Regions from separate parts of the Streptomyces sp. NPDC007945 genome, predicted to be linked through region 2. Evidence: riboswitches for the same ligand, from Rfam matches in the RefSeq annotation. Region 2 holds a riboswitch; the other holds the start of a gene.
The links. Region 2 has a riboswitch for glycine ahead of gcvP (aminomethyl-transferring glycine dehydrogenase). Riboswitches for the same ligand answer to the same signal wherever they lie in the genome.
Positions count from the first base shown of each region.

Region 1 (11,219 bases), on a different contig from region 2:
GGAGGAGATCGACAGGCCGGTCTCCTTGGTGAGGCGGAGCAGCTCGTCGCCGGTGCGGAAGGGGTACTTCAGGACGGTGTCGTCCGGGATGATCGGGTTCTCGCCCGCCACCGCGTCCTCGTCGACCACGAAGCCGCCGCCGACGGAGTAGTACGTCTTCTCCAGGACGAGCCCGCCCTCGGCGTCGTACGCGAAGACCGTCATGCCGTTGGCGTGGTACGGCAGCGCCTTGCGGCGGTGCAGGACCAGGTCGTCGTCGAAGGAGAACGGGATGTCGTGGGCGCCGAGCAGGTTGATCCGCCCGCTCGCCTTGATCCGCTCGAACTCCTCGTCGGCGTGCTCCACGTCGACCGTGCGGGGCGAGTTGCCCTCCAGGCCGAGGAGGACCGCCTTCGGGGTGCCGTGGCCGTGGCCGGTGGCGCCGAGCGAGCCGTACAGCTCCGCCCGCACCTTGGCCGTGTGGGCGAGCAGGCCCTCGTTCTTCAGCCGGCGGGCGAACATCCGGGCCGCGCGCATCGGGCCCACCGTGTGGGAGCTGGACGGGCCGATGCCGATCGAGAACAGGTCGAAGACCGAGATGGCCACGGGAGGACTCCTTGTGGGGGCTAGACGCCGTTGTCTGCCGGGGTGGAGCAGAAAAGCGTGGGAGAAAGGGGTGGAGACATGGGGCGGGGCACCGCGCTCACCCTCCAGTGTGCGCGGTGCCCCGGAGCTTTCGTACGAACAAAAGCGTACGAAATTACTTCAGGCCGGGGTACAGCGGGTGCTTCTCGGCCAGCGCGGTCACGCGGGCCTTCAGCGACTCGGCCTTCTCCGCGTCGAAACCGGGCTTCAGCGTCTCGGCGATGACGTCGGCGACCTCGCGGAAGTCCTCGACCGTGAAGCCGCGGGTGGCGAGGGCCGGCGTGCCGATGCGCAGGCCGGAGGTGACCATCGGCGGGCGCGGGTCGTTCGGAACGGCGTTCCGGTTGACCGTGATGCCGACCTCGTGGAGCCGGTCCTCGGCCTGCTGGCCGTCGAGCTCGGAGTCGCGCAGGTCCACCAGGACCAGGTGCACGTCCGTGCCGCCGGAGAGGACCGAGACGCCGTGCGCCGTGACGTCGTCCTGGACCAGGCGCTCGGCCAGGATCCGGGCGCCGTCCAGGGTGCGCTGCTGGCGCTCCTTGAACTCCTCCGAGGCCGCGACCTTGAAGGAGACGGCCTTGGCCGCGATCACGTGCTCCAGGGGGCCGCCCTGGAAGCCCGGGAAGACGGAGGAGTTCAGCTTCTTCGCGAACTCCTTCTTCGCCAGGATGATGCCGCCGCGCGGGCCGCCGAGCGTCTTGTGCGTGGTGGAGGTCACCACGTCGGCGTACTCGACCGGGTTCGGGTGCAGACCGGCCGCGACCAGGCCCGCGAAGTGGGCCATGTCGACCCACAGGTACGCCTCGACCTCGTCGGCGATCCGGCGGAACTCCGCGAAGTCCAGCTGGCGCGGGTACGCCGACCAGCCGGCGATGATCACCTTCGGGCGGTGCTCCTTGGCGAGGCGCTCGACCTCGGCCATGTCGACCAGGCCGGCCTCGTCCACGTGGTACGCGACCACGTTGAACTGCTTGCCCGAGAAGTTCAGGCGCATGCCGTGGGTGAGGTGGCCGCCGTGCGCCAGGTCGAGACCCAGGATCGTGTCGCCCGGCTGGGCGATCGCGAAGAGCGCGGCCTGGTTGGCGGAGGCGCCGGAGTGCGGCTGCACGTTGGCGTACTCGGCGCCGAACAGGTCCTTGATCCGGTCGATCGCGATCTGCTCGGCCACGTCGACGTGCTCGCAGCCGCCGTAGTAGCGGCGGCCCGGGTAGCCCTCGGCGTACTTGTTGGTGAGGACGGAGCCCTGGGCCTCCATGACCGCGACCGGAGCGAAGTTCTCCGAGGCGATCATCTCGAGGGTGGACTGCTGGCGGCGGAGCTCGGCGTCGACGGCGGCGGCGACGTCCGGGTCCAGCTCGTGGAGGGGAGTGTTCAGAAGCGACATGAAGCGATCCCTAGGGGGTCTCGGTCAGCCTGCGGTGAAGGCGGTGTACTCGTCGGCGGTGAGCAGGTCGTCCTGCTCGGCCGTGAGGCGCACCTTGAACAGCCAGCCACCCTCGAACGGGGCGGAGTTCACCAGCGACGGGTCGTCGACGACGTCCTGGTTCGCCTCGACGACCTCACCGGTCACCGGGGAGTACAGCTCGCTCACGGACTTGGTGGACTCCAGCTCGCCGCACTCCTCGGTGGCGGTCACGGTGGAGCCGACCTCGGGGAGCTGGACGAAGACGATGTCACCGAGCGCGTTGGCCGCGTGCTCCGTGATGCCGATCGTGGCGACGCCGTCCTCGACGGCCGACAGCCACTCGTGCTCCTTGCTGTAGCGAAGCTGCTGGGGGTTGCTCATGACCTGATTCTCCTGTACCGGGGGAGTGCGGATGTACGGGGGTCTTGCGGGGTGAGACGGGATCCGGGACGACCGTGTCACTTCTGTCGCTTGTAGAACGGCAGCGCCACGACCTTGTACGGCTCGTGGGTGCCGCGGATGTCCACGCCGACGCCCTCGGTGCCGGGGGCCGCGTGGGCCGCGTCGACGTACGCCATCGCGATCGGCTCGCCGAGCGTGGGGGAGGGGGCGCCCGAGGTGATCTCGCCGACGACCTCGCCGCCCGCGACCACCCGCATGCCGGCGCGCGGGACGCGGCGGCCCTCGGCGACCAGGCCGACCAGCTTGCGCGGCGGGGCGGTCTCGGCGCGCTCGGCGGCGGCCTCCAGCGCCTTGCGGCCGACGAAGTCGCCCGGCTTCTCGAACTTCACGACCCGGCCCAGACCGGCGTCGAAGGGGGTGAGCGAGGTGGTCAGCTCGTGCCCGTACAGCGGCATGCCCGCCTCCAGGCGCAGCGTGTCGCGGCAGGACAGGCCGCAGGGGATGAGGCCGACGTCCGCGCCCGCCTCGGTGAGCGCCTTCCACACGCCCTCGGCGTGCTCCGGCTTCAGGAAGAGCTCGAAGCCGTCCTCGCCGGTGTAGCCGGTGCGGGCGATCAGCGCCGGGACGCCGGCGACGGTGCCGGGGAGGCCCGCGTAGTACTTCAGGCCGTCCAGGTCGGCGTCGGTGAGCTGCTTCAGGATGCCGGGGGACTCGGGGCCCTGCACGGCGAGCAGGGCGTACGCGTCGCGGTCGTCGCGGACCTCGGCGTCGAAGCCCCCGTTGTGCCGCGAGCGGGCCACCAGGGCGTCCAGGACGGTCTGGGCGTTGGAGGCGTTCGCGACGACCATGTATTCAGGAGACCCGGTCCCGGTCTCGCCGAGGCGGTAGACGATCAGGTCGTCGAGGATGCCGCCGTCCTCCTGGCAGATCATCGTGTAGCGCGCGCGGCCGGGGCCGATGGTGGACATGTTCCCCACCAGGGCGTAGTCGAGCAGGTCGACCGCCTGCGGGCCGGTGACGGTGATCTCGCCCATGTGGGAGAGGTCGAAGAGACCGGCCCTGGTGCGGACGGCGTTGTGCTCATCGCGCTCGCTGCCGTACCGCAGCGGCATGTCCCAGCCGGCGAAGTCGGTCATGGTCGCGCCCAGGGAACGATGCAGGGCATCGAGGGCGGTGAGACGGGGGGTGGTGCTCATGGTGGACGTGGCTCCCGGTTCCCGAAGGCGGAAAACATGACAGGCAAGGATGTTCCTCCCCATCTGTCATGGAACCTGAGAGGTTCACCGGGGGCATCCCCGGCTTGCACCTTGGGTGGGGACACGACGGGTGTCCCGCTTTTCAGATCTGCCTCGTCCACGCGGTACGGGGCCTGAGAGATTCAAGGGAGGGTCTTGCTCCTTCGGCGCCCGGGCGGCCCAGCGGGCCGGTCCGGAACTCTCCCGCGCGGATTCGAGCGGCCGGTATGCGGTTGTGGGGCGCTGCGCGCGCCTGGCGCGCACATCCTCGCACACGGTGTCGGCGCCGCAAATCGCTTGTCTCGGATTACCGTTTCTTTACACTTCGTGGGCAAGGGTCTCCGTGAGGTCCCCGACACGTCCCCCGGGGACCCGACAGGGGGAGCAGCGATGAGGATGCAGCACACCGGCGCCTTCGCGGGCGATGCCGCCATACCGGTCCAGCGGGCCCGCGCCAGGACCCGGCGGGGCGGGCGCGTGGTGCGGGACCTGCGCGACCGGGGCGGCCGCGGACCGCGCGTCCTCACCTTCGCCGCCGGCGACGTGGTGGTCGTCTCCGGGCTGCCGGGCAGCGGCAAGTCCACCCTGCTGCGGCGGGCCGCCGCCGGCCTCGGCATCGACTCCCAGGACGTCCGGGAGCGCTGGGAGGCGCGGATGCCCTCCTTCGTGCCGTACGCGCTCTACCGCCCGCTGGTCAGGATCGCGCACTACGCCGGGCTCCACCGGGCCCTGCGCTCGGACGCCGGGGTCCTCGTCCACGACTGCGGCACCCAGTCCTGGGTCCGCGGCTGGCTGGCCCGCGCGGCCGCCCGGCGCGGCCGCGCCCTCCACCTCGTCCTCCTCGACGTCGACCCGGACACCGCCAGGGACGGCCAGCGGGAGCGGGGCCGGGGGGTGTCCGCGTACGCCTTCGCCCGGCACCGCAGGGCCGTCGGCCGGCTCGTCGCCGCCGTCGAGGCGGGCCGCCCGCCGCGCGGCTGCGCGTCCGCCACCCTCCTCGACCGGGACGCGGCGGCCGCGCTGCGCCGGATCGGCTTCCGCGCCCCGGTGTGAGGCCTCGGGCCGGGTTCTGGTCACAGCCGGGGCGGGGCGGCGTTAGGGTGCTGCGGGACGGCCGGGACCAGGGCCGTACGAGAAGGGGACGCAACCACCGTGGACGTGACGTGGCCGGGCAACGAGCTGGAGGAGGCGCTCGCCGCCGCGCTCGGGGAGCCCGCGGCCGGGGGCCGGCTCATCGAGGTGCTCGGTCGCAGTCAGGTGTGGGTCCCGCTGCCGAACGGCGGCGGCCCCGACAGCCCCGATCTGGACCTCCCCACGATGGAGATCGGCGGCGGCGCCTTCGTCCCCGTCTTCAGCTCCCAGGAGCAGTTCCTCGCCTGCGTCGGCACCCACATGTCCTTCACCGTCGCGCCCGCCCGTGACTTCGCCCGCGGCCTGCCGCCCCAGCTCGGGATCGCGGTGAACCCCGGCGGCACCGTCGGCGTCCCGCTGCCCCCGCCCGCCGTCGCCGAGCTCTGCCGGGTCGGCCGCACCGCCCTGGACGGCCCCGCGTCCGGCGGCCGGGTCCGGCTCTTCGAGCCCGACTGGCAGGACGACCCCGTCGACTTCCTCGCCGCCGCCTCCGCCGAGTTCGAGGCCGGCGGCGTCGTCGCCACCGCCCGCCGCGCGCTCGCCAGCGTCGAGGGCACCGAACCCGCCCTCTTCATCGGCGTCCAGCTCGTGGGCTGGGACGGCGTCGACCGCAACGCCCCGCTGGACGCGCTGGGCCGCGCCCTCGGCCGGGTCGAGGTCGCCTGGCCGGTGAACCTGATCCTCCTCGACATGGCGGCCGACCCCGTCGGAGACTGGATGCTGGAGCGGGTGCGCCCCTTCTACCAGCGCGCGGTCCACTGATCCACCGAACACCGAACACGAGCCGTACGAGACAGACAGAGGGGCGGGACCCAGGGTGAGCGCGTCAGGCAGCGCCGCGACCGGAGAGGTCGAGCAGATGCTGCGCCAGGTGGCGCCCGGACGCTACGACGCGTACGAGGGCCTGCTGCACGCCCTCGCCGACGGCGAGTTGTACATGCTGCTCTGGCAGGGCGCCCCCGGCTCGCCGGACGCCCAGTACGGCAACATGGAGGTCGACGGGCACGGCTACGCGCCCTGTGTGACCTCGCCCGGCGAACTCGCCGCCTCCGGCTGGCACCGCGCCCACGAGCGCGTCACCGGCCGCGAGATCGCCCGCTCCCTCTACCCCGAGCGCTGGGGCGTCTGGCTCAACCCGCACGCCCCCGGCGGCGGCGTGGGCATCCCGTGGGCGGACCTCCGCCGGATCGCCACCGGCCTCGACCGGATGCCCGCCGGACCGCTCCGGGTCTCCGAACCCGCCCTGGAGATGCCGCAGTTCTACGCCCAGCTCACCCAGAACGCACACCGGACCCCGGCCGTCCGCTCGCTGCGCCGCGGCTGGGTGCAGCCCGCGCTGGGGACCCCGTACCTGGTCATCGGCCTCGACCTGTACGACGGTTCGGCCGCGGCCGTCGACGAGGTGCGGGCGATGATGCGCCAGTCGATCGGCGCGGTCCCCGAGGGGCTGCCCGTCTCGACGGTCGCGCTCTCCGACGCGTACGACCCGGTGGCGCTCTGGCTGAAGGCCCACGCCCGGCCCTTCTACGACCGCGACGCGCACGGAGCGCCGTCCCAGCATGCGGGATCCGCTCGTCCGGGATACGGCTACCCGCCCGCGCAGCACCGCTGACCGTCCGCTGTCCCCTCCTGCCCCGTTCTGGCCGAATTTCCTTGCCAGGACGGGGTTTTGCGTCCGCTTTGAGACCGCTCAGGCCGTCGATGTCCGGCAACGGACCGTTTTGGTGAGTGTCCGGGTCTCAGGTTGGTATCACCGCTATGCGGACTGTTCTCTGCCGCGTCACTCGCCAGTAGCGTTCGGCCGGTCAAGACCAGACAGGGCGACCCAGGGGTGGACCCATGCGCATACTCAATTCCCGGTCGACCCGGGCTCTGACGGCGGCCATCGCGGTCGGCCTCATCGCCACGGGTTGTGCGAGTGAGCGGAAGGAGGGGGACAAGGGCGGGGCCAAGGACACCTTCGTGTTCGGCGCCCCGGGCGACCCGGCCTCCCTCGACCCGGCCCTCGCGAGCGACGGCGAGACCTTCCGGATCACCCGTCAGGCGTTCGAGGCGCTCCTGGAGCACGAGCCCGGCGGCAGCAAGCTCGTCGGCGGTCTGGCCGAGAAGTGGTCCAGCAACCCCGAGGGCACCGTCTGGACCTTCAACCTCCGCAAGGGCGTGAAGTTCCACGACGGCGAGGCGTTCGACGCCAAGGCGGTCTGCGCCAACTACGACTACTGGTTCAACTGGAAGGGCACCTACCAGTCGAGCGCGGTCTCGTACTACTGGCAGACCATCATGGGCGGCTTCAAGGCCAACGAGGACAAGGAGACGCCCAAGGCGAACTACAAGTCCTGCACGGCCAAGGACGACTCCACCGCCGTCATCGAGGTCTTCGAGCCCTCCGCCAACCTGCCCGGCGGCTTCTCCCTGAACGCCCTCGCGATCCACTCGCCGAAGGCCCTCACGGAGTACGCCAAGCAGCAGCTCACCGAGGCCGGCGACGCCATCTCGTACCCCAAGTACAGCCAGGAGGCCGGCACGGTCGCCGGCACCGGCCCGTACAAGATCACGAAGTGGAACAAGGGCAACAAGGAAGTCAGCCTGGAGCGCTTCGACGACTACTGGGGCGAGAAGGCCAAGGTGAAGAACCTGGTCTTCCGCACGATCGACACCGAGGAGGGCCGCCGCGCGGCGCTCCAGGCCGGGGACATCGACGGCTACGACCTCGTCGCGCCCGCCGACATCAAGACCCTGGAGGGCGAGGGCTTCCAGGTCCCGACCCGTGACGTCTTCAACCTGCTCTACCTCGGCATGACGCAGGGGGCCAACCCGGCGCTGAAGAAGCCCGAGGTCCGCCAGGCCATCGCGCACGCCGTCGACCGCGAGAACATCGTCAAGACCCAGCTGCCCGAGGGCGGCAAGGTCGCGACCCAGTTCATGCCCGACACCGTCGCCGGTCACTCGGACAAGGTGAAGCAGTACCCGTTCGACACCGCCAAGGCCAAGTCGCTCCTCGCCGGCGCCGGCGCGAGCGGCCTGTCGATCGACTTCTGCTACCCGACCGAGGTCACCCGCCCGTACATGCCCGCCCCGCAGGACATCTTCGAGCTGATCAAGGCCGACCTGGAGAAGGCCGGCATCAAGGTCAACCCGAAGCCGAAGAAGTGGAACCCGGACTACGTCGACGCGGTGGAGAGCGGCGACTGCGCCCTCCACATCTTCGGCTGGACCGGTGACTTCAACGACGGCTACAACTTCATCGGCACCTGGTTCGCCGGCCCCGGCAAGCAGTGGGGCTTCGACGACAAGAAGGTCTTCGACGCGGTGAAGGCCGGATCGCTCCAGGGCGACCCGACCAAGCGCACGGACCTCTACAAGGCCGCCAACGAGACGATCATGGAGTACCTCCCGGGCGTCCCGCTGACCTCCTCCCCGCCGGCCATCGCGTTCGGCAAGAACGTGGTCCCGCCGAAGGTCTCCCCGCTGACGCAGGAGAACTTCGCCGAGGTCTCCTTCAAGTAACACACCCGTAAGCGCTCCGCCCGGTCACGCGCTCCTGTCGTGACCGGGCGTCCGCGCATCCACCCTCCACACGCAAGAAAGGGGCACGCGGGGTGTTGCGACTCGTCGTACGACGACTTCTCCAGCTCATACCCACCCTGCTCGGCCTGTCGGTTCTGCTCTTCATCTGGCTGAACCGGCTGCCCGGCGGACCCGCCTCAGCGATCCTGGGCGAGCGGGCGACCGAGGCCGACGTGGCGCGCATCAACCGCGCGCTGGGACTCGACCAGCCGATCTACGTCCAGTACGGACGCTTCCTCAAGCGACTCCTCGACCTCGACCTCGGCACCTCGGTGCAGACCGGACAGCCCGTCTGGGACGAGTTCGTGCTGCGCTTCCCCGCCACCGTCGAACTCAGCCTCGCCGCCATGCTCATCGCCATCAGCGTGGGCATCCCGCTCGGCTACCTCGCCGCCCGCAAGCGCGGCGGCTGGCTCGACGTGGCCTCCGTCTCCGGCTCCCTCGTCGGCATCTGCATCCCGGTCTTCTTCCTGGCGCAGCTCCTCAAGGCCGCCTTCGGCGACATCTTCGGCACCTACGGCCGCCAGACCACCGGCATCGACGCCACCAGCGTCACCGGCCTCGCCGTCCTCGACGGCGTCCTCACCGGCGAGCTCGACGCCGCCTGGGACGCCCTCATGCACCTCGTGCTGCCCGGCATCGCCCTCGCCACCATCCCGCTCGCGGTCATCGTCCGCATGACCCGCGCCAGCGTCCTGGAGGTCCTCGGCGAGGACTACGTCCGCACCGCCGAGTCCAAGGGCCTGGAGCGCCGGGTCGTCCGCGGCCGGCACGTCCTGCGCAACGCGATGCTCCCCGTCGTCACCGCCGTCGGCCTGCTCACCGGCAGCCTCCTCTCCGGCGCGGTGCTCACCGAGTCCGTCTTCACCTTCGGCGGCATCGGCTCCTTCATCCGGACCGCCATCGACGCCCGCGACTACCCGGTGCTCGTCGGCTTCATCCTGTTCATCGCCATGATCTACGTGGTGATCAACATGCTCGTCGACCTCGCCTACAGCGTCATCGACCCGAGGGTGCGGGTGCACTGATGAGTCTCACCACCACTGCTTCCAAGATCGACCGGCTCGCCCAGCTCACGGCGAAGACCGAGACCTCCAGCGGCGCCAGCCTCTGGCGCGAGGCCATGCGCCGCATGCGCGGCAGCAAGATGGCGATCATCGGCGCCGTGATCATCGCCGGCTTCGTCCTGCTCGCGATCATCGGCCCGTGGATCGCCCCGTACGGCCCGGCCGAACAGACCTGGCGCGGCGAGGTCTTCTCCAACCGGGGCCAGTTCGTCGGCGCCCGCGCCGAGAACTGGTTCGGCCTCGACCACCTCGGCCGCGACCTCTTCTCCCGGATGCTCGTGGGCGCCCGCCAGACCCTGCTCGTCGGCGTCGTCTCCATGCTCATCGGCCTGCTGATCGGCGCCCTCGTCGGCATCGTGTCCGGCGCGGCGGCCACCCTCGGCGGAAAGGCCGGCCGGCGGATCGACGACGCCATCATGCGCGTCACCGACATCCTCCTCGCGCTGCCCTCGCTGCTCCTCGCCGTCTCCGTCGCCGCCGTGATGGGCCAGTCCCTCACCACCGTGATGATCGCCGTCGGCGTCGTGCAGATCCCCGTCTTCGCCCGCCTCCTGCGCGGCTCGATGCTCGCCCAGGGCGGCAGCGACTACGTCCTCGCCGCCCGCTCGCTCGGCATCCGCAAGCGGCGGATCGTCGTCACCCAGATCCTGCCGAACTCGCTGAGCCCGGTGATCGTCCAGGCGACGCTCAGCCTCGCCACCGCCATCATCGAGGCCGCCGCCCTCTCCTACCTCGGACTCGGCAACCCCGACCCCGCGGTGCCCGAGTGGGGCGTCATGCTCTCCGCGGCCCAGCGCTTCTTCGACAACGAGCCGATGATGTCCATGTACCCGGCGGTCGGCATCGTCATCACCGCCCTCGGCTTCACCCTGCTCGGCGAGGCCATGCGCGAAGCCCTCGACCCGAAGCTGCGAGGCTGACATGGCACTGCTCACCGTGGACGAACTGACCGTCACCTTCGGCGGCCGCGGCCGCAAGGACGTCCGGGCGGTCAACGGCGTCTCCTTCAGCGTCGACCAGGGCCAGGTCGTCGGCCTCGTCGGCGAGTCCGGCTGCGGCAAGTCCGTGACCTCGCTCGCCCTCATGGGGCTGCTGCCCGCCAAGGGCGTCACCCTCGGCGGCCGCGCCGAACTCGACGGCACCGACCTGCTGAAGCTCCCGCCCTCGAAGCTGCGCGACCTCCGCGGCCGCGAGATGGCGATGATCTTCCAGGACCCGCTGTCCTCGCTGAACCCGGTCGTCCCCATCGGCGTCCAGGTCACCGAGATCCTCCAGCGCCACCGCGGCCTGAAGGGCGAGGCCGCCCGCAAGGAGGCCGCCCACCTCCTCGACCGGGTCGGCATCCCCGACCCGGACCGGCGCCTCAAGGAGTACCCGCACCAGCTCTCCGGCGGCATGCGGCAGCGCGCGCTCATCGCCATGGCGGTGGCCTGCGCCCCCCGCCTGCTCATCGCCGACGAGCCGACCACCGCGCTCGACGTCACCATCCAGGCCCAGATCCTCGAACTCCTCAAGGAACTGGTCGACCAGGAGGGCACCGCGCTGCTGATGATCACCCACGACCTGGGTGTCGTCGCCGGCCTCTGCGACCAGGTGAACGTCCTCTACGCCGGCAAGGTCGTCGAGTCGGCCGGCCGGCGCGAGCTGTTCGCCCACCCGACGCACCCGTACACCCACGGCCTGCTCGGCTCCATCCCCCGGCTCGACGCCCCGCGCGGCGAACCGCTCCACCCGATCCGCGGATCCATCAACGACCAGATCGCCTGGGCCGACGGCTGCGCCTTCGCC
Region 1 is NZ_JBIBJV010000002.1:251,304-262,522, reverse strand. It holds gene ACFZCF_RS06510 (L-serine ammonia-lyase) at 1-585, opposite strand, end outside; gene glyA (serine hydroxymethyltransferase) at 740-2,008, opposite strand; gene gcvH (glycine cleavage system protein GcvH) at 2,033-2,410, opposite strand; gene gcvT (glycine cleavage system aminomethyltransferase GcvT) at 2,488-3,627, opposite strand; glycine riboswitch at 3,780-3,883, opposite strand; gene ACFZCF_RS06490 (AAA family ATPase) at 4,057-4,719, shown strand; gene ACFZCF_RS06485 (enhanced serine sensitivity protein SseB) at 4,819-5,559, shown strand; gene ACFZCF_RS06480 (enhanced serine sensitivity protein SseB C-terminal domain-containing protein) at 5,615-6,409, shown strand; gene ACFZCF_RS06475 (ABC transporter substrate-binding protein) at 6,637-8,304, shown strand; gene ACFZCF_RS06470 (ABC transporter permease) at 8,397-9,392, shown strand; gene ACFZCF_RS06465 (ABC transporter permease) at 9,392-10,351, shown strand; gene ACFZCF_RS06460 (ABC transporter ATP-binding protein) at 10,353-11,219, shown strand, end outside.
Region 1: another riboswitch for glycine. It lies ahead of gcvT (glycine cleavage system aminomethyltransferase GcvT); the one in region 2 lies ahead of gcvP (aminomethyl-transferring glycine dehydrogenase).

Region 2 (11,219 bases):
CGACGGGATCTTCGTCGACAAGGTCTTCGTCGTCTCCTTCCTCTCCAACGTGGTCGTGGCCGCGCTGATCGTCTTCCTCGGCGACAAGCTCGGCGTCGGCGCGCAGCTCTCCACCGGTGTCGTGGTCGTCCTCGGCATCCGCATCTTCTCCAACGCGGCCGCGATCCGCCGCCATGTCTTCCGGGCGTGAGGCCGATGAGTGTGAACCCGAACGAGAAGCCGGAAGCGGGCGGCGAGAAGCCGGAGGCCCCCGGAACGCCGGGGAGGCCCGAGACGCCGGCCGTGCCCGCGGCACCGGCGAAGCCCCAGGCGGCGGCGAAGCCCGAGGCGTCCGAGAGACCGGTGCTGCCCGAGAAGCCGGTGGCGCCGCCCGCGGAGGGCGGTGAGAGCGCTCCCGGGGCCGCTGGGGGCGCCCAGGGCGGCGGAGCGGGTGCCGGGGCGCCGAGCGGCCGTCGGCGGCTCGCGGACGCCCTGTGGCCGCCGCGGGTGACGCGTGCCCAGCTGGTGGTGGCGCTGCTGCTCGCCTGTCTGGGCTTCGGCCTCGCCATCCAGGTCTCCTCGACCAGCGAGGGCAGCGCGCTGCGCGGGGCGCGGCAGGAGGACCTGGTACGGATCCTCGACGAGCTCGACGACCGTACGCAGCGCCTGGAGGACGAGAAAGCGCGGCTGGAGAAGCAGCGGTCGGAGCTGGAGTCCAGCTCCGACCAGGCCGAGGAGGCCCGCCGGCAGACGCAGGAGAAGGAGCGGCAGCTCGGGATCCTGGCCGGCACGGTGGCGGCCGAGGGGCCGGGCATCACGCTGACCGTGACCGACCCGGTCGGCGCGGTCGAGTCCGACATGCTGCTCGACGCGATCCAGGAGCTGCGGGCGGCCGGCGCGGAGGCGATCCAGGTCGACGGCGTGCGGGTGGTCGCCAACAGTTATTTCACCGGTGGCGGTGAAGACATGCGGATCGATGGAACGCCGGTGACCGCTCCGTACGTCTTCAAGGTCATCGGCAAGCCCGAGGATCTCGAGCCCGCGCTCAACATCCCCGGTGGAGTCGTCCAGACCCTCGAGAAGGAGCAGGCCACGGCCACGGTGGAGCGGTCGGCGAAGATCGTCGTCGACGCCTTGCGACCCGCGAAGCGGCCTGACTACGCTCGGTCGTCCTCTCCGTGAGAGCGGTGACGAGGGGTCCCGCGACATGGGCTGGAGCGTTGCGGGGGGTCGGCGCACCACAACGGTGGTGCGTGGTGGAAACTGTCCGGAGGATACGGACGTTGTGAAGGTGTCCGGGTCGGCAGGTGTGATGGATCTCGGTTCGTCCTGCCCCACGGGCGGGTCTGTTTCGGTCAAGGGGAATCGCCCGTGAAGTTGTTTGCGAAGTTGTTCGGCAAGAGCGCACGCGAGGACGGCGGCAACGCCAGGCACCGTGCGCCGCGCCACGCCCAGAGCGAGGAGCAGGGCGGCGAGCGTCCGCTCTTCCGTGACGAGGTGGGTGGTCAGGGCGCGTCGTCTGTTGACCCCGCCGGTGCCGCGCGCATAGGTTTCGGTGAACCATCAACCTCAGGTACGGGTGGAGGGTCGACCCCCGATCCGTACGCGACCCAGACCTCCGCGGGGCAGCCGCGGCAGGAGGACGCGTCCATGCCGGTGTGTACGAGGTGCGGTCACCGCAATACGGCGGACAGCCGGTTCTGCTCCCACTGCGGCACGCCGCTGCGGGGCGGGGTCGCCGCCGAGCGTCCCTCCGAGACGACGTCGACGATCTCGATCTCGGGTCTCGAGGCGTACGACGCGGAGACCACCGGCCAGATCGCGATGCCGGCGCTGTCCGCCGAGGCCCTCGCGGCCGTCGAGGCGCTGCCGCCGGGCTCCGCGCTCCTGGTGGTGCGCCGCGGTCCGAACTCGGGCAGCCGCTTCCTCCTGGACGGCGAGCTGACGACGGCCGGCCGGCACCCGCAGAGCGACATCTTCCTGGACGACTTCACGGTCTCCCGGCGGCACGTGGAGTTCCGCCGGCGCCAGGACGGCAGCTTCACCGTCGCCGACGTGGGCAGCCTCAACGGCACCTACCTCAACCGCGAGCCGATCGACACCGACGTGGTGCTGAACAACGGCGACGAGGTGCAGATCGGCAAGTACCGCCTGGTCTTCTACGCGAACCAGCGGGGCGTCTGACACGCCTGGCGGAGATCCTTCAGGAAAGGTCCATGGTGCGAACACCGACGGGCGGTGCCGGATCCGGCACCGCCACCGCGGGCGACCGGCTGGTGAGTATCGGCACCGTGCTGACCCAGCTGCGGGACGAGTTTCCCGAAGTGACGATCTCCAAGATCCGCTTCCTGGAGGCCGAGGGGCTCGTCGAGCCCCGTCGTACGGCCTCCGGGTACCGGAAGTTCAGCCCGGAGGACGTGGAGCGGCTCGCCGCCGTCCTGCGGATGCAGCGGGACCACTACCTTCCGCTGAAGGTCATCCGGGAGCACCTCGACGCCCTCGCCCGGGGCGAGCAGGTGAAGCTCCCGGCCCCCGGTCGGCGCCGTGACCTGCTGGACGGGCTGCTCGACGGGCCGGTGGCCGAGGAGGCCGACGAGCGGCCGACCGCGGCGCGCCTCGGCCGGGCCGAGCTGGTCGCCGCGGCCGGGGTCACCGACGCGGACTTGACGGAGTGGGAGTCGTACGGCCTGATCGCCGAGAGCGAGGGCGGCGGCTACGACCCGGAGAGCGTCACGGTCGCCAGGATCGTCGCCGACCTCGGCCGGTTCGGCCTGGAACCCCGGCACCTGCGGTCCGTGAAGGCCTCCGCGGACCGGGAGGCGGGGCTGATCGAGCAGGTCGTGGCGCCGCTGCGCCGGCACCGCAATCCGCAGACCCGGGCGCACGCCGAGGAGACGGCCGCCGATCTGGCGCAGCTCTCGGTGCGACTGCACGCCGCGCTGGTGCAGACGGCGCTCGGAATCCGCCTCCAGTGACGGCCTCGGAGCGCTTCGCGGCGGGGTGCGGAGGCCGCTGAGCGGGGGCCCGACTATCCAAACCGGTCGGCCACGTCCTAGGGTTGCTGTGTGAACGAGCTCGACGTTGTGGGTGTCCGGGTGGAAATGCCCTCCAACCAGCCGATCGTGCTCCTGCGCGAGGTGGGGGGCGATCGGTACCTGCCCATCTGGATCGGACCCGGCGAGGCGACCGCGATCGCCTTCGCCCAGCAGGGCATGGCCCCGCCGAGGCCGCTGACGCACGACCTGTTCAAGGACGTGCTGGAGGCCGTGGGGCAGGAGCTGACGCAGGTCCGCATCACCGATCTGCGGGACGGGGTCTTCTACGCCGAGCTGGTCTTCGCCAGCGGTGTGGAGGTGAGCGCGCGGCCGTCGGACGCGATAGCGCTGGCCCTGCGGACCGGTTCGCCGATCTTCGGCAGCGACGGCGTCCTCGACGACGCCGGCATCGCGATCCCCGACGAGCAGGAGGACGAGGTGGAGAAGTTCCGCGAGTTCCTCGACCAGATCTCTCCGGAGGACTTCGGAAGCCAGTGAGGGCCCCGCTCCCGGGCCCCGTGGGCGGCGCTCCCGACGGGGGCGCGCGCCGGGCGGACCGGGGCGGCCGGAAGGCTCCGTCGGCGCATTCGAGTAGCCTTTCCCCGGAGTGGGTCACGTGAAACCACTCTCTGGGTGATTATCACTCGGCGTGCCGAGTGTGGCGATCGTTGACGCACCCCTAGCGACTGCCTACCTTCGAGTGGGCAGGTCAAGGACGGAGGGTCGGCGTGATGAGCAGCGCGGACGGTACGGCAGGGAGCTCGCTCGGACGCACGTCCGGGGAGAGCACCGCGTATCCGCTTCACGGCAGTGTGGGCGACTTCGGTGGCTTCGGGACGGAGGCGGCGAGCGTCGGGGTGGCGGACGAGGCGATCGGATACCGCGGTCCCACGGCCTGCGCGGCCGCCGGCATCACCTACCGCCAGTTGGACTACTGGGCGCGTACCGGGCTCGTCGAGCCGAGCGTGCGGCCCGCGTACGGCTCCGGAACCCAGCGGCTCTACAGCTTCCGGGACGTCGTCGTCCTCAAGATCGTCAAGCGGTTCCTCGACACCGGCGTCGCGCTCCAGAACATCCGGGCCGCCGTGCAGCACCTGCGCGCCCGGGGGTTCCGCGACCTGGAGCGGATGACGCTGATGAGCGACGGCGCGACCGTCTACGAGTGCTCCTCGCCCGACGAGGTCGTCTCGCTGCTCCAGGGCGGCCAGGGCGTCTTCGGCATCGCGGTGGGCGTCGTGTGGCGGGACGTCGAGGCGGCGCTCTCGCAGTTGCACGGGGAGCGCGTCGACACCGGGGAAACCCTGGTGGGGCACAACCCGCAGGACGAGCTGGCGAGACGCCGGCGCGACCGGGCCGTCTGACGGCCTCGGGCGGTACGCAGGCGCGCGGACGCGGGTCGCTTCTCCGGACGGTCTCGGTTCCGACGGTCTCCTTTCCGGATGGTCTTCTTTCCGGACGGCCGCGCGCGGGACCCTTGCGCAGCGGCCTTTGTCAGTGGTGTGGGGGAGGATCGGTGGTGTGAGAGCCGCCCCCACGATCCTCCATCTCGACATGGACGCCTTCTTCGCCGCCGCCGAGCAGGCGTCGAAGCCGAGCCTGCGCGGCAAGCCGGTGGTCGTGGGCGGTCTCGGGCCGCGCGGAGTGGTCGCCACCGCCTCGTACGAGGCGCGGCGCTTCGGCGTGCACTCGGCGATGCCGATGGGGCAGGCGCGGCGGCTCGCGCCCCACGCCGCGTACCTCGTACCGCGCTTCGCCTTCTACCGGGCGATCAGCGGGCAGGTGATGGAGCTGCTCGGGCGGCTGTCGCCGCTGGTGGAGCCGCTCAGCCTCGACGAGGCCTTCGTGGACCTGGAGGCCGGCGGGCTCGCGGACGACAGCGCCAGCGCCCGGGCCGTGGGGGAGCGGCTGCGCGCCGAGATCCTGGCGACCACGGGGCTGACGGGCTCGGTGGGGCTCGCCGGCTCCAAGATGCTCGCGAAGATCGCCTCCGAGGAGGCCAAGCCGGACGGCCTGGTGCTGTTCGAGCCCGGGACCGAGCGGGCGCTGCTCGCACCGAGGTCCGTGCGCATCATCCCGGGGGTGGGCCCGGCGACCGGTGACCACCTGCGGCGGGCCGGGATCACCACGGTCGCCGACGTCGTGGAGGCCGGCGAGGACGAGCTCGTACGGATCCTGGGGCGGTCGCACGGCGCCTCGCTGTACCGGATGGCGCTGGGACACGACGGGCGGCCGGTGGTGGCCGAGCGGGACGCGAAGTCGGTCTCGGTGGAGGACACCTTCGACATCGACCTGCACGACCGGACGCGGATCCGCCTGGAGGTCGAGCGGCTCGCGGAGCGGTGCGTGGAGCGGCTGCGGCGCTCGGGGCACTCCGGGCGGACGATCGTCCTGAAGGTGCGGCGGTACGACTTCTCGACGCTGACGCGGTCCGAGACGCTGCGGGGGCCCACGGACGACCCGCTGGTGGTGCGGGAGGCGGCGGAGCGGCTCCTGGAGCTCGTGGACACCACGGGAGGGGTGCGGCTCCTGGGCGTGGGGGTCAGCGGGCTCGCGGACTACACGCAGGAGGACCTCTTCGCCCAGGCGGAGGCGGGCGCGGAAGCGGAGGCAGAGGCAGAAGTGGGCGCCCGGGCCGAAGCGGGGGGCGCGGAGGGTGAGGGCGGAGGACGCCCGGTGGCGTCGCCGACGGCCGCCGCGCCGCCCACCGCGACCGAGACCGCCACCCGGCGGTGGGCGCCGGGGAACGACGTGCGGCACGCGGTCCTCGGGGCGGGCTGGGTGCAGGGCAGCGGGCTCGGGCGGGTCACCGTCCGCTTCGAGGAGCCCGGGAGCACGGCTCCCGGGCGGGTGCGCACCTTCTCGGTGGACGACCCGGAACTGGAGCCGGCCGATCCGCTGCCGCTGGTCCCGGGAGGGGCGACGGGGGCGGAGCCCGCCGCGCGAGCGCACGCACCGGGAGCCGCTTCCTGATCCGGCTTGATCCGGCGCCTCCCGGCCTGTTCGGCCTGGTCCCGCCCGGAGCGGCCTGATCCCGGCCCGATCCCGCCCGGACGGCCTTCGGCCGGCGTGATCCGGCGATCCGGCCGGATCTCGTCCGATGCGGAGGACGCGATCTAGGCGGGGTCCTCCTGGCCCGCGATCCGGCCGAAGTCCGGGATCGCCTCCGAGGGGGGCGGGAGGGTCAGTTCGTAGTGGCGGTAGAGCTGGAGCTCCTGCTCGGGGGAGAGGTGGCGGCCCACGCCGAAGTCCGGGGCGTCCTTGATCAGGGAGCGCTCGAAGGGGATGTGGAGGCCGTCGTCGGTCAGCTCGCTCGGTTCCAGGGGGACGAACGCGTCCCTGCCGAACAGGCCGGTGCGGACCGCGGCCCACTCGGGGATGCCGGTCGCGTCGTCCAGGTACACCTCGTCCACGGTTCCGATCTTGTGTCCGTGACGGTCGAACGCCTTGCGGCCGATCAGGCTGCGCGGATCGATGTCGGTCTGCACGGTCCCTCCAACTGGTCGCAACTGCTCTACACCCCTACGAAAGTGCACATCTGGGATGTCGGCCACTTGAGCGAAGGGACCGACAACCGCGCTGGTAGGCTGGCTGTGGCTGTCGACACCGTGCGGGAGAGTCCATCGGAGAGGTTTCCGGTGGCGCCGAAGGAGCAAATCCTCCCCGGAATCTCTCAGGCACCCGGTACCGCGCGGGCGAGGTCACTCTGGAAAGCAGGGCGGGCGTCCGACGGCATCCGCTCTCACCGACGGTGAAAGCCGGCGTGCCCCCGGGCGTGCCGGTGAAGCTCTCAGGTTGAGATGACAGAGGGGGAGGCCGTCCGGGCACCCGCGCCGTGGTGCCCCTCGCAGGTCGTGACGACCAGGAGGCCCCCGCATCATGACCGCCAACCGCACCCCGCTCTCCGAGCTCGAGCAGGGCATCCCCTTCGAGCAGCGGCACATCGGACCCGACGCCGAGGCGCGGGCCAAGATGCTCGCCCAGGTCGGCTTCGGCTCGCTCGACGAGCTGACGGCCGCCGCGGTGCCGGACGTCATCAAGAACGCCGAGGCGCTGGCCCTTCCCGGCGCCCGCACCGAGGCCGAGGTCCTCGCCGAGCTGCGCGTCCTCGCCGGCCGCAACGAGGTGCTGGCCCCGATGATCGGCCTCGGCTACTACGGCACCTTCACCCCGCCGGTGATCCTCCGCAACGTCATGGAGAACCCGGCCTGGTACACGGCCTACACGCCCTACCAGCCGGAGATCTCGCAGGGCCGCCTGGAGGCGCTGCTCAACTTCCAGACGATGGTCGCCGACCTGACCGGTCTGCCGACCTCGGGCGCCTCCCTCCTCGACGAGGGCACCGCCGCCGCCGAGGCCATGGCGCTCGCGCGCCGTGTCGGCAAGGTCAAGAACGGCGTCTTCCTGGTCGACGCCGACGCCCTGCCGCAGACCATCGCCGTCATCGAGACCCGCGCCGAGCCGACCGGCGTCGAGGTCGTCGTCGCCGACCTGAGCCACGGCATCCCCGCCGAGATCGCCGAGCGCGGCGTCTTCGGCGTCCTCCTCCAGTACCCGGGCGCCTCCGGCGCGGTCCGCGCCATCAAGCCGCTGATCGACGCCGCCCACGAGCTCGGCGCGATCGTCACCGTCGCCGCCGACCTGCTCGCGCTCACCCTGCTCGAGTCGCCCGGCTCGCTCGGCGCGGACATCGCCGTCGGCACCACCCAGCGCTTCGGCGTCCCCATGGGCTTCGGCGGTCCGCACGCCGGCTACATGGCCGTCCAGGACAAGCACGCCCGCTCCCTTCCCGGCCGCCTCGTCGGTGTCTCCGTCGACGCCGACGGAAACAAGGCGTACCGCCTCGCTCTCCAGACCCGCGAGCAGCACATCCGCCGCGAGAAGGCCACCAGCAACATCTGCACCGCCCAGGTGCTCCTTGCCGTGATGGCCGGCATGTACGCCGTCTACCACGGTCCGGACGGTCTCAAGCAGATCGCTCAGCGCACCCACCGGTACGCCGCCATCCTCGCCGCCGGCCTCACCGCCGGGGGCGTCGAGCTCACCCAGGGCGCCTTCTTCGACACCGTCACCGCCCGCGTGCCGGGCCGCGCCGACGCCGTCGTCGCCGCCGCCCGCGCGGCCGGCGTCAACCTGTACCGCGTCGACGCCGACCACGTCTCCGTCTCCTGCGACGAGACCACCGGCCGCGAGCAGCTCGCCGCCGTCTGGGCCGCCTTCGGCGTGACCGCCGACATCGAGGCCCTCGACGCCACCACCGAGGACGCCCTCCCGGCCGCGCAGCTGCGCTCCGACGCGTACCTCACCCACCCGGTCTTCCACGCGCACCGCTCCGAGACCTCGATGCTGCGCTACCTGCGCCGCCTCGCGGACCGCGACTACGCGCTCGACCGCGGCATGATCCCGCTCGGCTCCTGCACCATGAAGCTGAACGCGACCACCGAGATGGAGCCGGTGACCTGGCCCGAGTTCGGCCAGATCCACCCCTTCGCGCCGATCGACCAGGCCCAGGGCTACGTCACGCTCATCACCGAGCTGGAGGAGCGCCTGGCCGAGGTCACCGGCTACGACAAGGTCTCCATCCAGCCGAACGCCGGTTCGCAGGGCGAGCTGGCCGGTCTCCTCGCGGTCCGCGCCTACCACCGCGCCAACGGCGACGAGCAGCGCACCGTCTGCCTCATCCCGTCCTCCGCGCACGGCACCAACGCCGCCTCCGCCGTGATGGCCGGCATGAAGGTCGTCGTCGTGAAGACCGCCGAGGACGGCGAGGTCGACGTCGAGGACCTGCGCGCCAAGATCGCGCAGCACCGCGACGAGCTCTCGGTGCTGATGATCACCTACCCGTCGACGCACGGCGTCTTCGAGGAGCACGTCGCCGACATCTGCGCCGAGGTCCACGAGGCCGGCGGCCAGGTGTACGTCGACGGCGCCAACCTCAACGCGCTGGTCGGCCTCGCCAAGCCGGGCCACTTCGGCGGCGACGTCTCGCACCTCAACCTGCACAAGACCTTCTGCATCCCGCACGGCGGCGGTGGCCCCGGCGTCGGCCCGGTCGGCGTCCGCGCCCACCTCGCCCCGTACCTGCCGAACCACCCGCTCCAGCCCACCGCGGGCCCGGAGACCGGCGTCGGCCCGATCTCGGCCGCTCCGTGGGGCTCGGCCGGCATCCTGCCGATCTCCTGGTCGTACGTCCGCCTGATGGGCGGCGAGGGCCTCAAGCGCGCCACCCAGGTCGCCGTCCTCGCGGCGAACTACATCGCCAAGCGCCTGGAGCCGCACTACCCGGTCCTCTACACCGGCCCGGCCGGGCTCGTCGCCCACGAGTGCATCGTCGACCTGCGCCCGCTGACCAAGGCGACCGGCGTCACCGTCGACGACATCGCCAAGCGCCTGATCGACTACGGCTTCCACGCCCCCACCATGTCCTTCCCGGTGGCCGGCACGCTGATGATCGAGCCGACCGAGTCCGAGGACCTGGCCGAGCTGGACCGTTTCTGCGACACGATGATCGCGATCCGCGCCGAGATCGAGAAGGTCGGCTCCGGCGAGTGGCCCGCCGAGGACAACCCGCTGCGCAACGCCCCGCACACCGCGGCCGCGCTCGGCGGCGAGTGGGCCCACGCCTACGACCGCGACGTGGCGGTCTTCCCGGCCGGCGTCTCGACCGCCGACAAGTACTGGCCGCCGGTCCGCCGCATCGACGGCGCCTTCGGCGACCGGAACCTGGTCTGCTCCTGCCCGCCGCTGGACGCGTACGACCACTGAGCGACGGCATGACAGAGGGCCGGTCCGGGGTCACCTCCGGGCCGGCCCTCGGCGCTCTCCGAGCTCCCGCTCAGGCCGCCGTCGTCACCCGGCCCGCCGTCAGCGGCCGGTGCGGAGCGATGATCTGCCCGTCCGGCAGCAGTTCGCCGGTGTCCTCGAAGAGCAGGACACCGTTGCACAGCAGGCTCCACCCCTGCTCCGGGTGGCACGCCACCGGAGCGGCGGCCTCACGGTCGGCGGAGTCGGCGGTGGGACAGGCAGGCTGGTGCTGGCACATGGATGGGTTCTTTCGCTGCGTCGTGGTGGATGTCCTGCGGCTCTGCGCGCTCATGGCCGCCCCCGTCGGTCGGTTCGGTTCCGGTCCCAGTCTTGCCGCACGGACGGTCTTCCGCAGGTATTTCGCGTCAGCTCGTCCGCTCCTGGGAAGACGCATCACCCGCAGGGGCGGTTCACGTCAACGACCCCGTCCTTTCGGGTGGTTCGGGGTGGCCCGACCGGGCTAGTCCGTCCGGGAGGGCTGTTCGGGTACGACGTTCGGGCAGCGATCGCGGACAGCTGTGCGCCCCGTGACCCGGGCGGGCGGGTCACGGGGCGCGGCAGCCGGGCTCCGTCAGGCGGACGCGGCGGAGCCGAGCAGCGGCGGCGGGGCGAGGCGGGTGCTGAGCACGGGCAGCAGGTCGGCCACCCGGTAGGGGCGGTTGGCGGCGATGCCGGGCGGCGCGGGGGCGAGCGGGAGCAGTACGTCGGCGGATTCCGCGCCCGGCTCGGTGCCGTCGGGGTCCGGTTCGGCGTGCAGCCAGAGCGTGAGCATGTACAGCTCCGGCACCGAGAGGAGCCGCGGCTCGTACGTGCCGGGCAGCGCTTCGGCCTGGACCAGCGCCCGTTCCGTGGCGGCGACGTACGGCCCCTCGAAGAAGTGCGAGAACGACCAGCCGTCCGGCGTGAGCATGGTGTCGGCGGCGGCCACCGCACGGTCCCCGCTGCGGATCAGGAACCGCCAGCCGACGAGCCGGGTGCCGGGCTCGTGCCCCGGGGCCCCGGAGATGCGCAGCACGTGGACGGGCAGCGGGAGTTCGGGGCTCAGCGGTCCCGCGGCGGCCCGCAGGGCCGGGGTGCGGGCCTCTCGGACGGCCGTGGGCGAGCCCAGTGCCGCGAGGACACTGCGCAGGGCGGGCGCGGGGGCCGGGGAGGATCGGAGCATCGTGTGGGTCGCCTCTCGCTCAGGAGACACGGGGATACGGATACGGGTGCGGGTTGCTGGTACCGGTCTCGGTACGGCTCTCGTGCGGTGCTGGTACGTACCGGTCTCGGTACGGGTACGGCCATGCGCGGCGGCGGGGCCGGGTACGACGGCGCTGTCGCGACGGGGGCGGAGCGGGGGGCCACGGGTCGTGGCCGTACGCCGGCGCTCTGCCTCGTCCGCGGAGTTTATACGACACGTGT
Region 2 is NZ_JBIBJV010000010.1:4,582-15,800, forward strand. It holds gene ACFZCF_RS26910 (small basic family protein) at 1-190, shown strand, start outside; gene ACFZCF_RS26915 (DUF881 domain-containing protein) at 196-1,161, shown strand; gene ACFZCF_RS26920 (FHA domain-containing protein) at 1,243-2,163, shown strand; gene ACFZCF_RS26925 (MerR family transcriptional regulator) at 2,196-2,954, shown strand; gene ACFZCF_RS26930 (bifunctional nuclease family protein) at 3,045-3,512, shown strand; gene ACFZCF_RS26935 (MerR family transcriptional regulator) at 3,746-4,375, shown strand; gene ACFZCF_RS26940 (DNA polymerase IV) at 4,533-5,984, shown strand; gene ACFZCF_RS26945 (PRC-barrel domain-containing protein) at 6,128-6,499, opposite strand; glycine riboswitch at 6,613-6,711, shown strand; gene gcvP (aminomethyl-transferring glycine dehydrogenase) at 6,891-9,776, shown strand; gene ACFZCF_RS26955 (DUF5999 family protein) at 9,847-10,053, opposite strand; gene ACFZCF_RS26960 (hypothetical protein) at 10,387-10,977, opposite strand.